DNA from 2 places in the Pseudomonas sp. G3-19 genome. Region 2 is predicted to be linked to the other one. Evidence: riboswitches for the same ligand, from Rfam matches in the RefSeq annotation. Region 2 holds a riboswitch; the other holds the start of a gene.

Region 1 (9,372 bases), 4.6 Mb from region 2:
CCTGTGGAGGATGGAGATGTCCTGTCATTTATGTATTGTGGCACCGGCCCCTTCGCGAGCAAGCCCGCTCCCACATGGGAATGCGTTCCAAAGTGGGAGCGAGCCTGCTCGCGAAGAGGCCGTAACAGCCAGCCTAAATCCCGCAGAGCTGACGCAGCAGCCCGGTATCCAGATGCTGCTCTACCAGATCCGCCAACCGCTCGATATCGCGCTCGCGCAAGCCGTGGTAATCCACCTCCTGCACATCGCTCAACCCGGCCCAGCGCAGCAACGCGGCACTGGCTTGCGGCGACTCGAACAAGCCGTGCAGATAACTGCCGAACACCTGCCCGTCCAGACTCTGCGCGCCGTCGCAACGACCGTCATCCAGATGCACCGCCGCATTCTCCAGCGCCGGCCCCACCGTCACGCCTGCATGGATTTCATAGCCACTGACCTCGGCGTTTTCCAGCGCCAGATGCCCACGGACATTGCGCAACTGCTTCTCGGCTTCCAGCGTGGTTTCGAACGCCAGCAAACCGAGGCCGGCACTGGAACCCGGCGCGCCTTCGAGGCCCAGCGGATCGTGCACTTGCTCGCCGAGCATTTGCAGCCCGCCGCAGATCCCCAACAATTTGCCGCCATAGCGCAGGTGCCGATTGATCGCCGTGTCCCAGCCATTGGCACGCAGATACGCGAGGTCGCTGCGCACGCTTTTCGAGCCGGGCAGGATGATCAGGTCGGCGGCAGGGATCGCCTGCCCCGAGCCGATGAATTGCAGATCGACCTGCGGATGCAAACGCAGCGGATCAAAGTCAGTGTGATTGCTGATGCGCGGCAGCACCGGCACCACCACTTTCAGCACTTGCTCGGCCTTGTCGGTCTGGCGCTGGTCGATGCCGTCCTCGGCCTCCAGATGCAGGTCCATCACGTATGGCAGCACGCCCACCACCGGTTTGCCGGTGCGCTGTTCCAGCCAGTCGAGGCCCGGTTGCAGCAAGGCGATGTCACCGCGAAAACGATTGATGATGAAACCTTTGACCCGTGCCTGTTCGCTCGGCGAAAGCAACTCCAGCGTGCCGACCAGATGCGCAAAAACGCCGCCGCGATTGATGTCGGCGATCAGCAGCACCGGGCAATCCACCGCTTCGGCAAAGCCCATGTTGGCAATGTCCCCGGCACGGAGATTGATCTCGGCCGGCGAGCCAGCGCCTTCGACCATCACCAGCGGATACGCCGCGCTGAGCCGCTGGTGCGACGCGAGCACCGCTTGCATGGCGATGGCTTTGTAGTCGTGATACGCCACCGCGTTCATGCTGGTGACCGCGCGGCCATGGATGATTACCTGCGCGCCGGTGTCGCTGTTGGGCTTGAGCAGCACCGGGTTCATGTCGGTGTGTGGTTCGAGATGCGCCGCTTGCGCCTGCACCGCTTGCGCCCGGCCGATCTCGCCGCCGTCGGCGGTCACCGCGCTGTTGAGCGCCATGTTCTGCGGTTTGAACGGCACCACCGCCACGCCCTGACGGGTGGCCCAGCGGCACAGCGCCGTCACCAGCGTGCTTTTACCGGCGTCGGACGTGGTGCCTTGCACCATCAGCGTGGTCATTTCGATTCCTTGGCAAAAGCTTGCAGCGCCTGTTCGAGACGCGCTTCTTCAGCGGCGTTGGCAGGCAGGCCGAAACGCAGGCTGCTGTTGTGGGTGAAGATGCGCAGGAGGATGCCGCGTCGAGCCATGAACTCGTGCAGCGCAGGCGCGTGCTCGGTGATCAGCCACTGAAACAACGCGCAACCGCCCTGAGGTTTGAAGCCATAGCGCTCCAGCAACAATGCCAGGCGTTCACTGGCTTCATCGCTGCGAATGCGTTGCCGGGTGTGCGCTTCGGTGTCTTGCAGGCAAGCCTGACCGAGCACCCGCGTCGGCCCGCTGACCGCCCAGGGCCCGACCTGTTCCGCGAGTAATCTGAGCAGTTTGCGCTCGGCCAGCACAAAGCCCAGACGCACCCCCGCCAGACCGAAAAACTTGCCGAACGAGCGCAACACGATCAGGCCAACTTGATGGGTATGCGACGCCAGACTCAGCTGCGGTGTGTTATCCATGAACGCTTCATCGACCACCAGCCAGCCGCCACGCTGGGCCAGCCGAGCGTGCCAGTCGAGCAGCCGCGCCGGGGTCAGGCTCAGACCCGTGGGGTTGTTCGGATTGACCACCACCAGCACGTCGAGGCTGTCGAGAAAGAACTCGACTTCCTGCTCCAGCACTTCGCGCACGATGTAACCACTGCGACGCCAGGCTTCGGCGTGCTCGGCATAACACGGCGACAAAACACCGACCTTGCCGGCGCGGCGCAAACGCGGCAGCAATTGGATCGCCATCTGCGAACCGGCCACCGGCAGCACCTGCGAAGCGCCGTAGTAATCACACGCGGCCTGTTCCAGCCCGTCGTCGGTTTCCGGCAAGCGTGCCCAGGCGCGCAGCGGAATCTCCGGCACCGCAAACGGCCACGGCGCGAGGCCGCTGGACAAGTCGAGCCAGTCAGCCTCGGCAATCCCGTAATCGAGTGCAGCCTTGCGCAGCCGGCCACCGTGCTCAAGCATAGAATTCAGCCCCCACGCAGAGAATCAGCAGCCATAACCATACCCCGCGCTGAACCAATTGCCAGCCGCGATCAATCGAATCGGCATCCGCCGGCGCACCTTCGCCCAGTTGCGGACGCTCATGCAGTTCGCCGTGATAGATCGCCGGCCCGCCCAGTTCGACACCCAACGCACCGGCACCGGCCGCCATCACCGGACCGGCATTCGGGCTGTCCCATTGCGGGCCCTGGCTGCGCCAGCATTTCCAGGCGAGCCGAGTGTTGCCCAGCAGCGCGTAGGTCAGCGCCACCAGCCGGGCCGGAATATAGTTGAGCACGTCGTCGATTTTTGCCGCGCACCAGCCGAAGCGCTCGAAGCGTTCGTTGCGATAGCCCCACATCGCGTCGAGCGTATTGCTCAGGCGATAGAGCACCACGCCCGGCGCACCGGCCACGACAAACCAGAACAACGCGGCGAACACCGCGTCACTGCCGTTTTCCAGCACCGATTCGGTGGCGGCACGGGCGACCGCGGTGCTGTCCAGTTCGCTGGTCTGGCGGCTGACCAGATAGCCGACACGCTTGCGCGCTTCTTCCAGATCATCGGCGCGCAAGGCGGCGGCTACCGGCGCGACATGCTCACCGAGGCTGCGCATGCCGAGGGCGCAATACAGCGCCAGAATCTCGACGATCCAGCCCACGTACGGTGCCCAGGAAAACGCGGTGGCGAGCAAGGTCAGCGGCAGCACCGCGATCACCCACGCGGTGACCCCGTGACTGCGCCAGCCGCGCCCGCCCGCATTGAAACGGCGCTCGATGCGCCCGGCAAAGTTGCCGAACGCCACCAGCGGATGCCAGCGTTTCGGTTCACCCAGCAGCGCATCCAGCGCGACTGCGGCGACACTCAACAACGCCACACTCATTGACTCACTCCCCAATAATTTTCGTACAGCAACTCATTGAGCAGGCGCGACTGCGCCCACCCTTCGAGTACCAGCATCGGCGCCGGATAGAATTCCTTGACCGGCCCCAGGCACAACACTGCCAGCGGCTTGGCCCCGGCCGGCAACTGCAGCAGATCGGCTAGTGCCTGCGGTTCGAACAGCGACACCCAGCCCATGCCCAGTCCTTCGGCACGGGACGCCAGCCACAGGTTCTGAATCGCGCAGGACAGCGAGGCCATGTCCATTTCCGGCAGCGTGCGACGGCCGAAAATGTGTTTTTCGCGATCGTCCATCAGAGCTGCGACCAACACTTCGGCACAGTCGTTTATGCCTTCAACCTTGAGCTTCATGAACTCATCGCTGCGCTCGCCGAGAGCTTCGGCGGTGCGGATGCGCTCTTCTTCGACGAGGTTCTGGATCTGCCCACGCAAGGCGCGGTCGCTGATGCGGATGAAACGCCATGGCTGCATCAGACCGACGCTGGGCGCCTGATGCGCGGCTTCGAGCAGACGGCGCAGCAGCTCCGGTTCGACCGTACCGCCGGTGAAGTGGCGCATGTCGCGGCGTTCGGCGATGGCTTTATAGATCGCTGTGCGCTCGGCCTCAGTGTATGCGTTGTCGCTCATGGCCTCTTCGCGAGCAAGCCCGCTCCCACAGGGGTTAGGTGATCCAATGTGGGAGCGAGCTTGCTCGCGAAGGCGGCCTTGAGGTCTGGCGCAAACAATGCAGCAATCGCCGTCGGATTCGACGGAAAGTAGAAATGCACGTACGACGCCGTCATCCGCCCTTCCCGATAAACCGCCTCGGCCCCACGCCCGCCGTTCGGGCTCAGGCCCCGGGCAATCGGCGTCAGCTCGGTGCTGGTCAGGGAATGGTGATAGGTGTGCCCACGCAGCGAGCCCTCCGGCAGATCCACCGCTTGCAGTGCCAGTGCCGCCAGACGTTTTTGCATCACCGCCTCACCGCGCAGCAGGCCGACCAGTTCGGCGCGATTGCCGTCGACATCGGTCAACGCGTCGAGCAGATAGAGCATGCCGCCGCATTCGGCGAGCAGCGGTTTACCAGCGGCGTGGTGCGCACGGATTGCATCGAGCATTGCCACGTTTTGCGATAGCGCGACATGGTGCAATTCCGGATAACCGCCGGGCAGATACAGACTGTCGGTCTCGGGCAATTGCGTATCGCGGATCGGCGAGAAGAAACTCAACTCGGCGCCCATCGCCCGTAGCAGGTCGAGACTGGCGCCGTAGGTGAAGGCAAAGGCCTCATCGCGAGCGACAGCAATGCGCACGCCGTCGAGCAGCGGTTCAGCGTTGATCATTTCAGGCGCGGCGAACTCCACGGCCGGTGGCAGCGCTACCTCGCAACTGCTGGCCAGCGCTTCGGCGGCGGCGTCGAGACGCAGGTCGAGGTCATTCAGTTCACTGGCCTGCACCAGGCCGAGATGGCGGCTCGGCAACTCGATCCCGGTCTCGCGGGACAGCGCGCCGTACCAGCGCAAACCTTCGGTGAGGCTGCCTTCGAGCAATTGCGCATGACGCAAAGTGCCGACACGGTTGGCCAGCACGCCGGCAAACGGCAGGTCCGGCTGATAACGCGCCAGCCCCAGCGCCAAGGCGCCGAAGGTCTGGGCCATGGCGGTGCCGTCGATCACGCCGAGCACCGGCACACCAAAATGCCGCGCCAGATCAGCGCTGGACGGCGTGCCGTCGAACAGGCCCATCACGCCTTCGATCAGGATCAGATCGGCTTCGGCGGCGGCTTCCCATAACAGACGGCGGCTTTCCTGCTCGCCGACCATCCACATGTCCAGTTGATACACCGGCGCACCGCTGGCGCGCTCGAGAATCATCGGGTCGAGGAAGTCCGGGCCGCACTTGAACACGCGCACCTTGCGCCCCTGGTTGCGATGCAAGCGAGCGAGCGCGGCAGTGACGGTGGTCTTGCCCTGACCGGAGGCCGGCGCGGCGATCAGTACCGCCGGGCAGTGACGTGGTTGATTCAAAGTTCGACGCCTTTCTGCGCTTTGATGCCGGCCTGGAAGGCGTGTTTGAGCATGCCCATTTCGGTGACGGTATCGCCCATCTCGATCATTTCCGGCTTGGCCGCGCGACCGGTGACGATTACGTGCTGCATCGGCGGACGCGCCTGCAAGTCGCTGAGCACTCGATCCAGATCGAGGTAGCCGTGCTTGAGGGCGATGTTCAGTTCGTCCAGCACCACCAGGCCGATCGACGGATCACGCAGCAGCTCGCGGGACACTTCCCACGCGGCTTCGGCGGCGGCGATGTCACGCTGGCGATCCTGGGTTTCCCAGGTGAAGCCCTCGCCCATCACGTGAAAGCGCACTTGCTCGGGGAAACGGCGGAAGAACAGTTCTTCGCCCGTGCTGTTGCGGCCTTTGATGAACTGCACCACGCCGCACTGCATGCCGTGGCCCATGGCGCGGGCGAGCATGCCGAACGCCGAGCTGCTTTTGCCTTTGCCATTGCCGGTGAGCACCAGCACCAGACCGCATTCGTCAGGCGAATTGGCGATGCGTTCGTCGATCACGGCTTTTTTGCGCTGCATACGCGCCAGATGGCGTTCGTCGCGCTCGGGGGAATCGGTCATGGGGGAGCTCTCCGTTGAGGCTGGATAACGGCGGGCAGGCACAAGAATAGACGGCAAAAAGCCTGGCATCGCCCACCGTGATGCCGCTGGATGGATCAGGCCGGTCTCCGGGCTCATGAGCGGCGAATCGCCTGACTGCGCGCCTTCCCGCGTCGTCGACACAGTGGCTCAATGCACAGTTTTCACTCATTTACCGTTGCGGGGGCAGCGCCGGGATCGTGATCGTGCTTCGCCTGAAGACAACCCTCACCGGCTTCCCTGTTTCACTCTGTCGACACGCGTCACAGAGCACCTGAAACAAGCCGCGAAGGTTAGAGGGTTGGGGGTGGAGCGTCAATTAAAGAGGGGGCCGTCGGGCGAATAACTGCCGTCGATCAATTATCTGACGCCAATCTTGTGCCACACTGAGACAAGTGATATCAAAGAGCCATGCTTTTGATTGAAAAAGCACATCACAACAATAAGGATGATGACGATGCAAGGCATGATCATCAGCAACCCGCGCCTGGAATTCCTGCGCCCGATGCTTGAACGCTGGTTTGACTGTATCGACCGCTACAACGCTGTACGCGGCGACAACGACACCCCTTACTGGCATGACGAGAAAGCCAATCTCGGCTTGCTCTCCGCGGCAGCCTGGATGGCCGAGCTGGTGACACTTTGTGATACCTCGACCCGAAAGCAGAACGAGGAAGGCGAACGCAATGCCCGCGCCGATCTGTTCATCGCCGGCGCCGAAGACCGCGCCTACCTTCAGGCCACCCAGCGCTGGCCACGGGTCAACAACCTTAATCTGACCCAGGCCCTGCTGGACATCACCAGCGACGCCAAACGCATCAGTTTTGCCAGCGACCTCAAGCTCGGTTGCCTGTTCGTCGCCCCGCAAAAAGCCCAACACAGCGCCAGCCCCGAAGAGTTGCAGGACATGGTCGACGACCTGCAAAAGGAACATTGCTGCGCAGTGGCCTGGTATTTCCCCTACGCCTACCGCAAGTTGCGCAGCGAAGCGGGCAACTATCACCCGGGCATCGCCGTGCTGTTCAAAGAGGCCCGCGGTTGAGCGGTTGAACCATCGGGTGCGCACACTCCTCTATGATTAGGCATGCATTCATAGGGAAGATCAGTAATGCGCAAAACCCAACTCGCTCTCGTCATCGCCCTCGCCGGAGGGCTCGCCGCCTGTGGTGAATCCTCCAGCCTGCAAGTTTCCGACGGCACCGGCCCGTCACCGAAACTGCCCGAACCGAACAAAACCCTGATCCCGACGGTGAACATCGCCCCGGCGATCGGCTGGCCCGCCGGCGGCAAACCGACCGCCGCAGCCGGCACGCAGGTCGCAGCATTCGCCGAAGGCCTCGATCATCCGCGCTGGCTCTACGTGCTGCCCAACGGTGACGTGCTGGTGGCGGAAACCAACGCTCCGCCCAAGCCTGACGACAGCAGCGGCATTCGTGGCTGGGTGATGAAGAAAGTCATGGGCAAGGCCGGCGCTGGTGTGCCGAGCCCGAACCGCATCACCCTGTTGCGCGACGCCGACCACGACGGCGTGGCCGAGACCCGCACGGTGTTTCTGCAAAACCTCAATTCGCCGTTTGGCATGACCCTGGTCGGTAACGATTTGTACGTCGCTGACACCGATCGCCTGCTGCGCTTCCACTACGAATCCGGCGCGACCGAGATCAAGACGCAGCCGATCAAAGTCACCGATCTGCCGGGCGGCACGCTGAACCATCACTGGACCAAAAACGTCATCGCCAGCAAGGACGGCAGCAAGCTGTACGTCACTGTCGGCTCGAACAGCAACGTCGGCGAGAATGGTCTGGATAAAGAAGAAGGTCGCGCCGCGATCTGGGAAGTCGATCGCGCCACCGGCAACCACCGGATCTTCGCCTCGGGCATCCGCAACCCCAACGGCCTGGCGTGGGAGCCCACGACAGGCGCGCTGTGGACAGCGGTCAATGAGCGTGACGAAATCGGCAGTGACCTGGTGCCGGACTACATCACCTCGGTCAAGGACGGTGGCTTCTATGGCTGGCCCTTCAGCTATTACGGTCAGCACGTGGATGTGCGAGTTAAGCCGCAAAATCTGGATCTGGTGGCCAAAGCCATCGCCCCGGACTACGCCGTTGGCCCGCACACCGCCTCGCTGGGCCTGACGTTCGCCGATGGCAACAGCCTGCCGGCGCAATTCAAGGAGGGCGCCTTCATCGGCCAGCACGGCTCGTGGAACCGCAAACCGCACAGTGGCTACAAGGTGATTTTCGTACCGTTCGCCGCCGGCAAGCCGAACGGAGCACCGGTGGATGTGCTGACCGGTTTCCTCGACAAGGACGAAAACGCACTTGGCCGCCCGGTGGGCGTGGTGATCGACCAGCAAGGTGGTTTGCTGGTGGCGGATGATGTGGGGAACAAGGTGTGGCGGGTGTCGTCCGCTAAATAAATCAGGGCCCGACACATAACAAATGTGGGAGCGGGCTTGCTCGCGAAAGCGTCAGGTCATTCAACATCATGGGTGAATGACACACCGCATTCGCGAGCAAGCCCGCTCCCACATTTAGATTTTCAGCGTTTACGGGTTATGCGCCAGATGCTCCGGCTGCAACACCCGCTTGGCACTCAGGTACGCCTTCTGCCAGTACGCCTTCGACAGACTGTCCAGCTTCACCGTGCCGCCGGTGGCCGGCGCGTGCACGAAGCGCCCTTCGCCGACGTAGATTCCCGCATGGCTGACCTGCGAGCCGCCATTGGTGGCGAAGAAGATCAGGTCGCCGGTCTGCAAACCCTCTTTGCCGACATTCGGCGCCTGCATCACGATCATCTCGCGCGTCGAACGCGGCAAAGAGATACCGGCAGCATCGCGGTAGACGAAACCGATCAGGCCACTGCAATCGAACCCGGAATCCGGTGTGTTGCCGCCCCAGCGATAAGGTGTGCCAACCAGGCCCAGCGCGCGAAACAGCACGTCTTCAGCAGCCGGCGAAAAAGCCTGGGAAGGCCCGAACACCACCGGGGCGCGTACCACGGGAGCAGGCGGCGGAGTGCGGCTGGCGCAGGCGCTGAGCAGCGCTGCGAAGAAAATCACTGTGAGGCGGGCCGACATCGTCATAAGCAGAACATCCTGATCTGGCTGCGGCTTTCTCTGCCGAATGGACAGAAACAAAACCGCCTGCGGAGCACGCAGGCGGTTTGCCATCAATATAGATACAGGATTCTAGCGGCTACGCGGCAAACTTCAAGTAAGACTTTAACTTCACCTTGTAAAG
Region 2 (9,372 bases):
TGGCGTCGAAAGCGAACAGGTTATCGACTGTCGCCGCCAGTTCGAAGGCACCTTTATAGCCATGACGCTTGACCCCGTCGATCCATTTCGGATTGGCCGCCCGCGAGCGGATCACCCGGTTCAGCTCTTCTTTCAGGGTACGGATTATCGGCAGATCCGGCTGGCTGTGATCGCCGTGATAACTCGCCGCCGCTTCGCCGCGCAGGGTTTCCACCGCCGCGAGCATGCCGCCCTGAAACTGGTAATAGTCGTTGGAATCGAGCAAGTCGTGCTCGCGATTGTCCTGGTTCTGTAGCACCGCTTGCACCTGACTCAGACGCTGGACGAACTGCTCGCGGGCGGCGGTGCCTTCGTCCGCCCCGCCGTAAGCGTAGGCGCCCCAGTTCAGGTAGACCTCGGCCAGATCCTCGCGGGTCTGCCACAGGCGACCGTCGATGGCGCCCTGTACGCCCGCGCCATAGGCTCCGGGTTTGGCGCCGAAGATCCGCCAGCCGGCCTGGCGCCGCGCCGCGTCGGCATCCAGCCCCGATTGCAGCAGCGCCTCACGCTCGGCGCGGACTTTGGCGGCCAGCGGATTGAGGTCATCCGGCTCGTCCAGCGCCGCTACCGCTTGCACGGCCGCGTCGAACAGCCGAATCAAATTGGCAAAGGCATCGCGGAAGAAGCCCGAGACCCGCAGCGTGACATCGACTCGTGGCCGGTCGAGCAGGCTCAGCGGCAGAATTTCGAAGTCATCAACGCGCTGACTGCCGGTGGCCCAGACCGGACGCACGCCCATCAACGCCATGGCCTGGGCGATGTCGTCACCGCCAGTGCGCATGGTCGCCGTGCCCCACACCGATAAACCGAGCTGGCGCAGGTGATCGCCGTGATCCTGCAAGTGGCGCTCGAGAATCAAGGTGGCGGACTGGAAACCAATGCGCCACGCGGTAGTGGTCGGCAGGTTGCGCACATCCACCGAGTAGAAGTTGCGCCCGGTGGGCAACACGTCGAGACGGCCACGACTGGGCGCGCCGCTTGGGCCGGCGGGGACGAAGCGACCGTTGAGGGCGTCGAGCAGACCGCGCATTTCGGCGGGGCCGCAGGCGTCGAGGCGTGGGGCGACGACTTCGCGCAGGCTATCAATGATTGCCCTCACTTCAGCCCCCCTCGGTTCCTGTAGGAGTGAGCCTGCTCGCGATGGCGTCAGGTCAGACAATTCAGTGTTGAATGACACACCGCTATCGCGAGCAGGCTCACTCCTACAAAGGGCGTGCACTGTTTCGGAGATCAGTTGGGTGGCGAATAGCTCAAGGCGTTCGCGGGTATCACCGGCGCTGCGCCAGACTTCGTCGCTGACGCTCTGCAGCTCCGCCGGGCGCGGGCCGTTCCACGGTTCGGCAAGTGCGCAATCCAGCGGATCAAACCCCAGCTCAAACGCCTTCGCCAACGCCCGCAGCAGACTCGACTGCGCACCCTTGCCGTCGCCACGCGGAATGCGCAGCAGCGCCAGCAGCGTGTCGATGCGCAAACGCCCGGTCGGCGATTCGCCAAAGATGTGCAGGCCATCGCGGATCTGCGATTCCTTCAGGTCACACAGGTAGGTGTCCAGACGCGGCAACCAGATCGCTGCGTCGGCGTCGCTGTCCAGACCGGCGTCGAGTTGCAGTTCGCGGTCGATCTGCGTCTCGCGCACCAGTTGCAGGATGTCACGCTGCAGTTCGCGCGCGCGGCGCGGGTCGAGCAGTTGGGCTTCGTAATATTCGTCGGCCAGTAGCTCCAGGTTGCGCAGCGGGCCGTAGGTTTCGGCACGGGTCAGCGGCGGCATCAGGTGGTCGATGATCACCGCTTGCGTGCGCCGCTTGGCCTGGGCGCCCTCGCCCGGGTCGTTGACGATAAACGGATAAATGTTCGGCAGCGGCCCGAGCAATGCGTCGGGCCAGCAATTTTCCGAAAGGCCGACGCCCTTGCCCGGCAACCATTCGAGGTTGCCATGCTTGCCGACGTGAATCACTGCGTGTGCACCGTAGGTGTTGCGCAGCCAGAAATAGAACGCCAGATAGCCGTGCGGCGGCACCAGATCCGGGTCGTGGTACACCGCGCTCGGGTCGACCTGATAACCGCGCGCCGGTTGAATGCCGACGAAGGTCAGGCCAAAACGCAGACCGGCGATCATCATCCGTCCGTCACGGCACATCGGATCGTTTTGCGGCGCGCCCCAGCGTTCCAGCACTGCCGCGCGATTGGCTTGCGGCAGCGCGTTGAACATCGCCAGATAGGCGTCCATCGCCAGGCTTTGCTGGCACGGACGCAGGTCGATGCTGTCGAGGTCGTTGCTGACGCCGCCGAGCAATTGCTGGATTAACGCGGTGCCGCTGTCCGGCAACTCCGCCGTCAGCGGGAAGCCTTCCGCCTGCAACGCGCGCAGGATATTCAATGCCGCCGCCGGCGTATCGAGACCGACGCCATTGCCGATTCGACCATCGCGGGTCGGGTAGTTGGCGAGGATCAGCGCGATGCGTTTTTCCGCGTTCGGCAGCCGCGCCAGATCGCTCCAGCGCCGCGCCAGTTCAGCGACGAAATCCATGCGTTCGGGTTGCGCCCGGTAGCAGACCACGTCGGACTGGCTGCGCTCGCTGCGCCAGGCCAGATCCTTGAAGCTGATCGGCCGGCTGATGATGCGCCCGTCGAGTTCCGGCAAGGCGATGTGCATTGCCAGATCTCGCGGGCCAAGGCCCTGCTCGCTGTCGCGCCAACCGGGCTCGTTGTCCTGAGCGCAGATCGCCTGAATCACCGGAATATTGCGCCGGAACGGGCGCAGATGCGGGGCTTCTGGACTGGACTGCGCGAAACCGGTGGTGTTGAGAATCACCGCCGCCTCAACCTCGTCCAGCCAGTCCTCGACCACGCTCAGACAGCCGGGTTCTTTCAGGCTGGCGACGGCGATCGGCAACGGATTGAGCCCCGCCGCCTGCAAGCGCTGGCAGAACACATCGATGAATGCGGTGTTCGCCGCTTGCAAATGCGAGCGATAAAACAACACCGCCGCGACCGGTTGACCGGGCAGCCATTCGGCTTGCCAGTCGCTCAGTGCGGCGGTGTTTTTCTGTGGCTGGTAAATCGCCGTACGCGGCAGCGCTTGCGGCTCACCCCAGGCGTAGTCGCGCGCCAGCCAGCGGTTGGCCAGGCAATGGAAGAAGTCCAGCGCATTGCCCATGCCACCCTGACGCAAGAACTGCCAGAGACGGTCGCGATCTTCGGCGGGCACGGTGCTCAGGTCGCTGAGTTCCGGGTCGGGACGATCATCGCCCGGCACCAGAATCACCTGCACCCCGCGCTCGGACAACTCCACCAGACGCTCGACGCCATAACGCCAATAAGCGATGCCGCCGTGCAGCGAAATCAGAATGACCTTGGCGTGCCGCAACACCTCATCGACATACAGATCGACCGAGGCGTGATTCTGCACCTGCATCGGATTGGCCAGGCGCAGGCTCGGGTAATCCTCGGGCAATTGCTGCGCCGCTTCGGCGAGCAGCGCCAGGCTGGAGTCGCCGCTGCACAGGATCACCAGCTCGGCGGGGGTTTGTCCAAGGTCGGCAATGTTGTCATCCGACACGAAACCGCCGGGCTGGGTCCTGAGCAGGTGCATGGCTTAAACGCTGAGCGCGGCGCGCAGTTGCGCTTCGAGTTGCGCAGCGTCGAGTTCCTGACCGATCAGCACCAGACGGGTGACGCGCGCTTCGTCAGCGCCCCACTGGCGGTCGAAGTGCTTGTCGAAACGCGTGCCCACGCCCTGAATCAACAGGCGCATCGGCTTGTTCGGAATCGCCGCGAAGCCCTTCACGCGCAGAATGCCGTGCTGCACAACCAGTTGCGTCAGCGCGTCGAGCAGCAGGCTTTCGTCGGCTTGCGGCAGTTCGATCGAGATCGAATCAAAGGCGTCGTGATCGTGGTCATCGTGGTCGTCATCACCGTCGTGGTGGTGATCGTGATGGCTGTGGCGGCTGTCGATATGTTCTTCGGATCCGGCACCGAGGCCGATCAGCACGTCCAGCGGCAGGCGACCGTTGCTGGCTTCGATGATTTTCACCGCTGGCGGCAGTTCTTCGGCGACTTCGGCGCGAACGCGAGCCAGATCTTCGGCGCTGGTCTGGTCGGCCTTGTTGAGGATCACCAGATCGGCGCTGGCCAGTTGGTCGGCGAACAGCTCATGAAGTGGCGATTCGTGATCCAGGTTCGGATCGAGTTTGCGCTGGGCATCGACCTGATCGGGGAACGCGGCGAAGGTGCCAGCGGCCACGGCCGGGCTGTCGACCACGGTGATCACCGCATCCACGGTGCAGGCGCTGCGGATTTCCGGCCACTGGAAGGCTTGTACCAGCGGTTTTGGCAGGGCCAGACCGGACGTCTCGATCAGGATGTGATCGAGGTCACCGCGCCGGGCGACCAGTTCACGCATCACCGGGAAGAACTCTTCCTGCACCGTGCAGCACAGGCAACCGTTGGCCAGTTCGTAGACGCGGCCAGTGGCTTCTTCTTCGGTGCAGCCGATGGTGCATTGCTTGAGGATCTCACCGTCGATGCCCAGTTCGCCGAACTCGTTGACGATCACCGCGATGCGACGGCCCTGAGCGTTGTCGAGCATGTGTCGCAGCAAGGTGGTTTTGCCCGAGCCGAGGAAACCGGTGACGATGGTGACGGGGAGTTTGGCCAGTGTTTTCATCGGATGCCCTTTGGCAAGGTGGCGGGCATACGGGACGAGATCCGCTGCGAACGTGCGCGCGGAAGAATTCGCCACCGGATCACCCCGCCCGGTTGTAGTGAGAAATCTGTGACGAGGCAGGTCTCCTGGCTGACGGTGTTCGGGCCTTGGGCCCGGCGTTCGCTGCGCCTTCCCGCGGGCTCAGTGGATTGAGCTGGCAGTGGCGTGGCAACGAACTTCACCGTTCACAGTTGCGGGGGCAGCCGCGGCTTTGACCGCGTTCCCTTCTTAGCTTCGGCGTGGGCCGAAGAACCTCGAAAGCGCAAGGCTACGCATGGCTTGAGGATGGGTCAATGCTTTGGTTTTTTTTGGATTGGGGGCATATCCGTTGCTGCGGGGGTTGCCGCTGGCGGTTTCGCTCTTACAGCGAGTCACTTTTTCCAAACGCTGGGTTTGAGGTTTGGGATTTGGGATTTGGGGTTTGGGGGGCATATCCGTTTCTTCGGGTGTTGCCTCTGGCGGTTTCGCTCTTACAGCGAGTCACCTTTTCCAAACGCCGAAAAGGTAACCCAAAAGGCTTTGCCCCGGCGTACGGCACTTCGCTTAGGCTCAGTGTTCCCTCGCTACGGTGTCCATCCGGGGGCATCGCCTACGGTTTGCTTCGCTGCACCTCCTCTCGATGTATGCGGCTTCGCCGCATGGCGCTGCGCGCCTTCCCCCTGATGGACACCTACGCTCGGCCTGCCGAAGGGGCAGAAGATCAAAAGCCACATCAAAAGCCAGAGCCAAAGCCAAAGCCAAAGCCAAAGCCAAAGCCAAAGCCAAAGCCAAAGCCAAAGCCAAAGCAGATCAAAAGATCGCAGCCTTCGGCAGCTCCTACACGGGAGTGGGTGTATTCAGTTAGAGATTGGTCGGCTGTCAGGCCGCCTTCGCGAGCAAGCCCGCTCCCACAGTTTAGATTGTGTACAGCCCCATGCGGCGCAGCCGCCCCACTCAACACAATGAGCGTTAGCTCGAGTACCGCTTTTGATCTGAGGGCCCGTTCGGCAGGCTGAGGTGGAGGGGTTTATCCGGGGGTGGGAGCGTAGCCGACCGTTTGGCGCAGCCAAACACAGCGAGAGGAGGTGCAGCGAAGCAAACCGTAGGCGCTGCCCCCCGGATGAATCCCGGAGCGAAGGAACCCGAGCCTAAGCGAGGGCCGAACGTCAGGGCATAGACCTTTTGGTTACTTTTGGGGCGTTTGCCAAAAGTGACCCGCCGTAAGGGCGGAACCCTAAGTGGCCGTTACCGCAGCAACGGATATGCCCCCAATCCCAATTGACTCAAATCCTCCCCTCATGGTCTCCTACACAACTTGTTACGGGTGCCCTTCACAGGGTGAAACGGGAAACCGGTGAATCATGTGCTTTACTCAAAGCCATGTCAGTCCGGTGCTGCCCCCGCAACGGTAAGCGAGCGAAGCGTCAGATCCACTGTGCCAATGCGGCATGGGAAGGTGACGCTTGCAGGTCGGCCAGACGCCAACCCCTCGTGAGCCCGGAGACCGGCCCGCAACACACAGTGCGCAGTTTGCGTCGCTGAACATAACAAACCCGCGGTGGGCGGGCGCTGTTCGAACCGTTGCGTGCCCGACTCGCAGGGGTTTTCATGCGCTCTATATCACCCGCTGACACTCCAGAGGGAAGCGCCATGTCGATCATCAGCAGCACCGGCAGCAACACCGACAAAATCTCCAGCATCGCCACCTTGAGCCAACGCCTGGCCGCCGCGATTTTCGCGTCGATCCTGGGTGCCGGCCTCGTTTACTTCGCCGGTTTCTCGCACATCGAAGCGGTGCACAACGCCGCTCACGATACCCGCCACAGCGCCGCCTTCCCGTGCCACTGAGACCTGCCGACATGATCAAGCGTATCGCGCAAACCGCAGGCTTCACCGGCCTGCTGGCCGCCCTGCTGCTGACGTTGCTGCAAAGCTTCTGGGTCTCGCCACTGATTCTGCAGGCCGAAACCTTCGAGAAGTCCGAACCGGTGGCCGTTCACGAACACGCCGCCGGCACGGCCGCACACACCCATGACGCCGAAGCCTGGGAGCCGGAAGACGGCTGGCAACGCGTGGTCTCGACCACCGGCGGCAACCTGGTGGTGGCGGTCGGTTTCGCACTGATGCTCGCTGGCCTGTACACCCTGCGTGCACCGACCAAAACCTCGCAAGGCCTGCTCTGGGGCCTGGCCGGTTACGCGACCTTCGTCCTCGCGCCGACCCTGGGCCTGCCGCCTGAACTGCCGGGCACCGCTGCAGCCGATCTGGCGTCGCGGCAAACCTGGTGGATCGGCACCGCCGCTTCCACCGCTGTTGGCCTGGCGTTGATTGTGTTCAGCCGCCACTGGCTGATGAAGCTGCTGGGCGTGGCGATCCTCGCCGTGCCGCACGTGATCGGCGCGCCACAACCGGAAGTGCATTCGATGCTCGCCCCGGAGGCGCTGGAAGCCCAGTTCAAAATCGCTTCGCAGTTGACCAACGTGGCGTTCTGGCTGGCCCTGGGCCTGATCAGCGCCTGGTTGTTCCGCCGCAAAAGCGATGGTCAATACCACGCATGACCGATGACCGCGCAGCGCCGACCTTTGTGGTCGGCCTGGGCTGCCAGCGCGGCTGCCCGGTCAGCACGCTGCGCGCGCTACTCGATCAAGCGTTGCAGGCGCATCGTATAGAACTTGAAGCGGTCAAGGCCTTGGCCAGCATCGATCTTAAACGCGATGAACCCGGCCTGCAGGAACTGGCCAGTCAACTGGCGTTGCCGCTGTTGTATTTCAGCAGCGACGAACTGGCCAGTTATCAGCAACGCCTGAGCCACCATTCGCAGATCGCCTATGAGCGCACTGGCTGCTACGGCGTGGCGGAAAGTGCCGCCCTGGCCCTTGCCGAGCAGTTGATTCAGGCACCGGCAAAACTGCTGATTTCCCGGCAAAAATACGCTCAGGCAACCTTGGCATTGGCCGGCGCTGCGTAAATTCCCGATAATCCCCCCGTTTGATCATGAGCAATCTTCATCTGAAGCGTTGCCCTGCCCCGTTTTTCACAGGATTTCTTCATGACCGTCTACTTCATTGGCGCCGGCCCCGGCGACCCGGAATTGATCACTGTCAAAGGTCAGCGGCTGATCCGCAGTTGCCCGGTGATCATCTACGCAGGCTCGCTGGTACCGGCTGCGGTGCTGGAGGGGCATCAGGCTGAAACCGTGGTCAACAGCGCCGAATTGCATCTGGAGCAGATCATTGAACTGATCAAATCCGCCCATGCCAAGGGCCAGAACGTAGCGCGGGTGCATTCCGGCGATCCGAGCCTGTATGGCGCGATTGGCGAGCAGATTCGTTATCTGCGCGAGCTGAATATTCCGTTCGAGATCATTCCCGGCGTCACCGCGACCGCAGCGTGTGCGGCGTTGCTTGGCACAGAACTGACACTGCCGGACGTGTCGCAGAGCGTGATTCTGACCCGCTACGCGGACAAGACCGCAATGCCGGCGGGTGAGGAGTTGAGCAGTCTGGCGCAGCATGGCGCGACCATGGCGATTCATCTGGGGGTCAATCATCTGCAGAAAATCATCGCCGAACTGCTGCCGCATTACGGCGCGGATTGCCCGATTGCGGTGATTCACCGGGCGACGTGGCCGGATCAGGACTGGGTGGTGGGGACGCTGGAAGATATTGCCGAGAAGGTTGCGGCCAAGGGGTTTCGGCGTACGGCGTTGATTCTGGTGGGACGGGTGTTGGGCAGTGAGGTGTTTAGCGAGTCGTCGCTGTATCGCGCGGGGCATGCGCACCTCTACAGACCCTGAATCATATGGGATGGGGTGCCAACCTGTGGCGAGGGGATTTATCCCCGATGAACTGCGCAGCAGTTCCTTTTCTGGGGCTGCTTCGCAACCCATCGGGGATAAATCCCCTCGCCACACAATAAACAGGCACTCATTAATCAAGTGCATAAAAAAACGGCGCTCACGGGGCGCCGTTTTTCGTGTTCGCAGTGAACACCTTACTCAGTAGTAGGCGTTTTCTTTCTGCGTGTGGTCGGTCACGTCGCGCACACCTTTGAGCTCTGGAATACGCTCGAGCAAGGTGCGTTCGATGCCTTCCTTCAGGGTCACGTCGGCCTGGCCGCAGCCCTGGCAGCCGCCGCCGAACTGCAGCACGGCAATGCCGTCCTCGACCACATCGATCAGGCTGACCTGACCGCCGTGGCTGGCCAGCCCCGGGTTGATTTCGGTTTGCAGATAGTAATTGATGCGCTCGTTGACCGGGCTGTCGGCATTGACCATCGGGACTTTGGCGTTTGGCGCCTTGATGGTCAGTTGGCCGCCCATGCGGTCGGTGGCGTAATCGACGACGGCGTCGTCAAGGAACGCTTCGCTGAACGAATCGATATAGGCTGTGAAGCTTTTCAGCCCCAGCGCGGTATCTTCAGGTTTTTCTTCGCCCGGCTTGCAGTAGGCAATGCAGGTTTCGGCGTACTGGGTGCCAGGCTGGGTGATGAAGACGCGGATGCCGATGCCTGGAGTGTTCTGCTTGGAGAGCAGATCGGCCAGGTAATCGTGGGCGGCGTCGGTAATGGTAATAGCGGTCATGGAAACTCCTCGCAGGCTTGGGCGCAGTTTACGCCAATCATTGCGCCGGACAAAGTCCTAGTATTTT

The links. A riboswitch is a leader RNA that binds a small molecule or an ion and turns the genes downstream of it on or off. The one in region 2 is predicted to bind cobalamin.
Region 1: another riboswitch for cobalamin. It lies ahead of cobO (cob(I)yrinic acid a,c-diamide adenosyltransferase); the one in region 2 lies ahead of ACOYXI_RS06640 (CbtB domain-containing protein).

The regions. Positions count from the first base shown of each region.
Region 1 is NZ_JBMPIQ010000003.1:6,077,290-6,086,661, reverse strand. It holds gene ACOYXI_RS27755 (cobyric acid synthase) at 134-1,585, opposite strand; gene cobD (threonine-phosphate decarboxylase CobD) at 1,582-2,574, opposite strand; gene cbiB (adenosylcobinamide-phosphate synthase CbiB) at 2,567-3,475, opposite strand; gene bluB (5,6-dimethylbenzimidazole synthase) at 3,472-4,122, opposite strand; gene ACOYXI_RS27735 (cobyrinate a,c-diamide synthase) at 4,119-5,501, opposite strand; gene cobO (cob(I)yrinic acid a,c-diamide adenosyltransferase) at 5,498-6,109, opposite strand; cobalamin riboswitch at 6,191-6,420, opposite strand; gene ACOYXI_RS27725 (hypothetical protein) at 6,585-7,169, shown strand; gene ACOYXI_RS27720 (PQQ-dependent sugar dehydrogenase) at 7,236-8,549, shown strand; gene ACOYXI_RS27715 (C40 family peptidase) at 8,679-9,215, opposite strand.
Region 2 is NZ_JBMPIQ010000003.1:1,440,120-1,449,491, forward strand. It holds gene cobN (cobaltochelatase subunit CobN) at 1-3,631, opposite strand, end outside; gene cobW (cobalamin biosynthesis protein CobW) at 3,635-4,705, opposite strand; cobalamin riboswitch at 4,804-5,016, opposite strand; cobalamin riboswitch at 6,029-6,250, shown strand; gene ACOYXI_RS06640 (CbtB domain-containing protein) at 6,374-6,571, shown strand; gene ACOYXI_RS06645 (CbtA family protein) at 6,583-7,281, shown strand; gene ACOYXI_RS06650 (cobalamin biosynthesis protein) at 7,278-7,691, shown strand; gene cobM (precorrin-4 C(11)-methyltransferase) at 7,773-8,519, shown strand; gene nfuA (Fe-S biogenesis protein NfuA) at 8,721-9,305, opposite strand; partial or broken gene ACOYXI_RS06665 (acyltransferase family protein) at 9,363-9,372, opposite strand, start outside.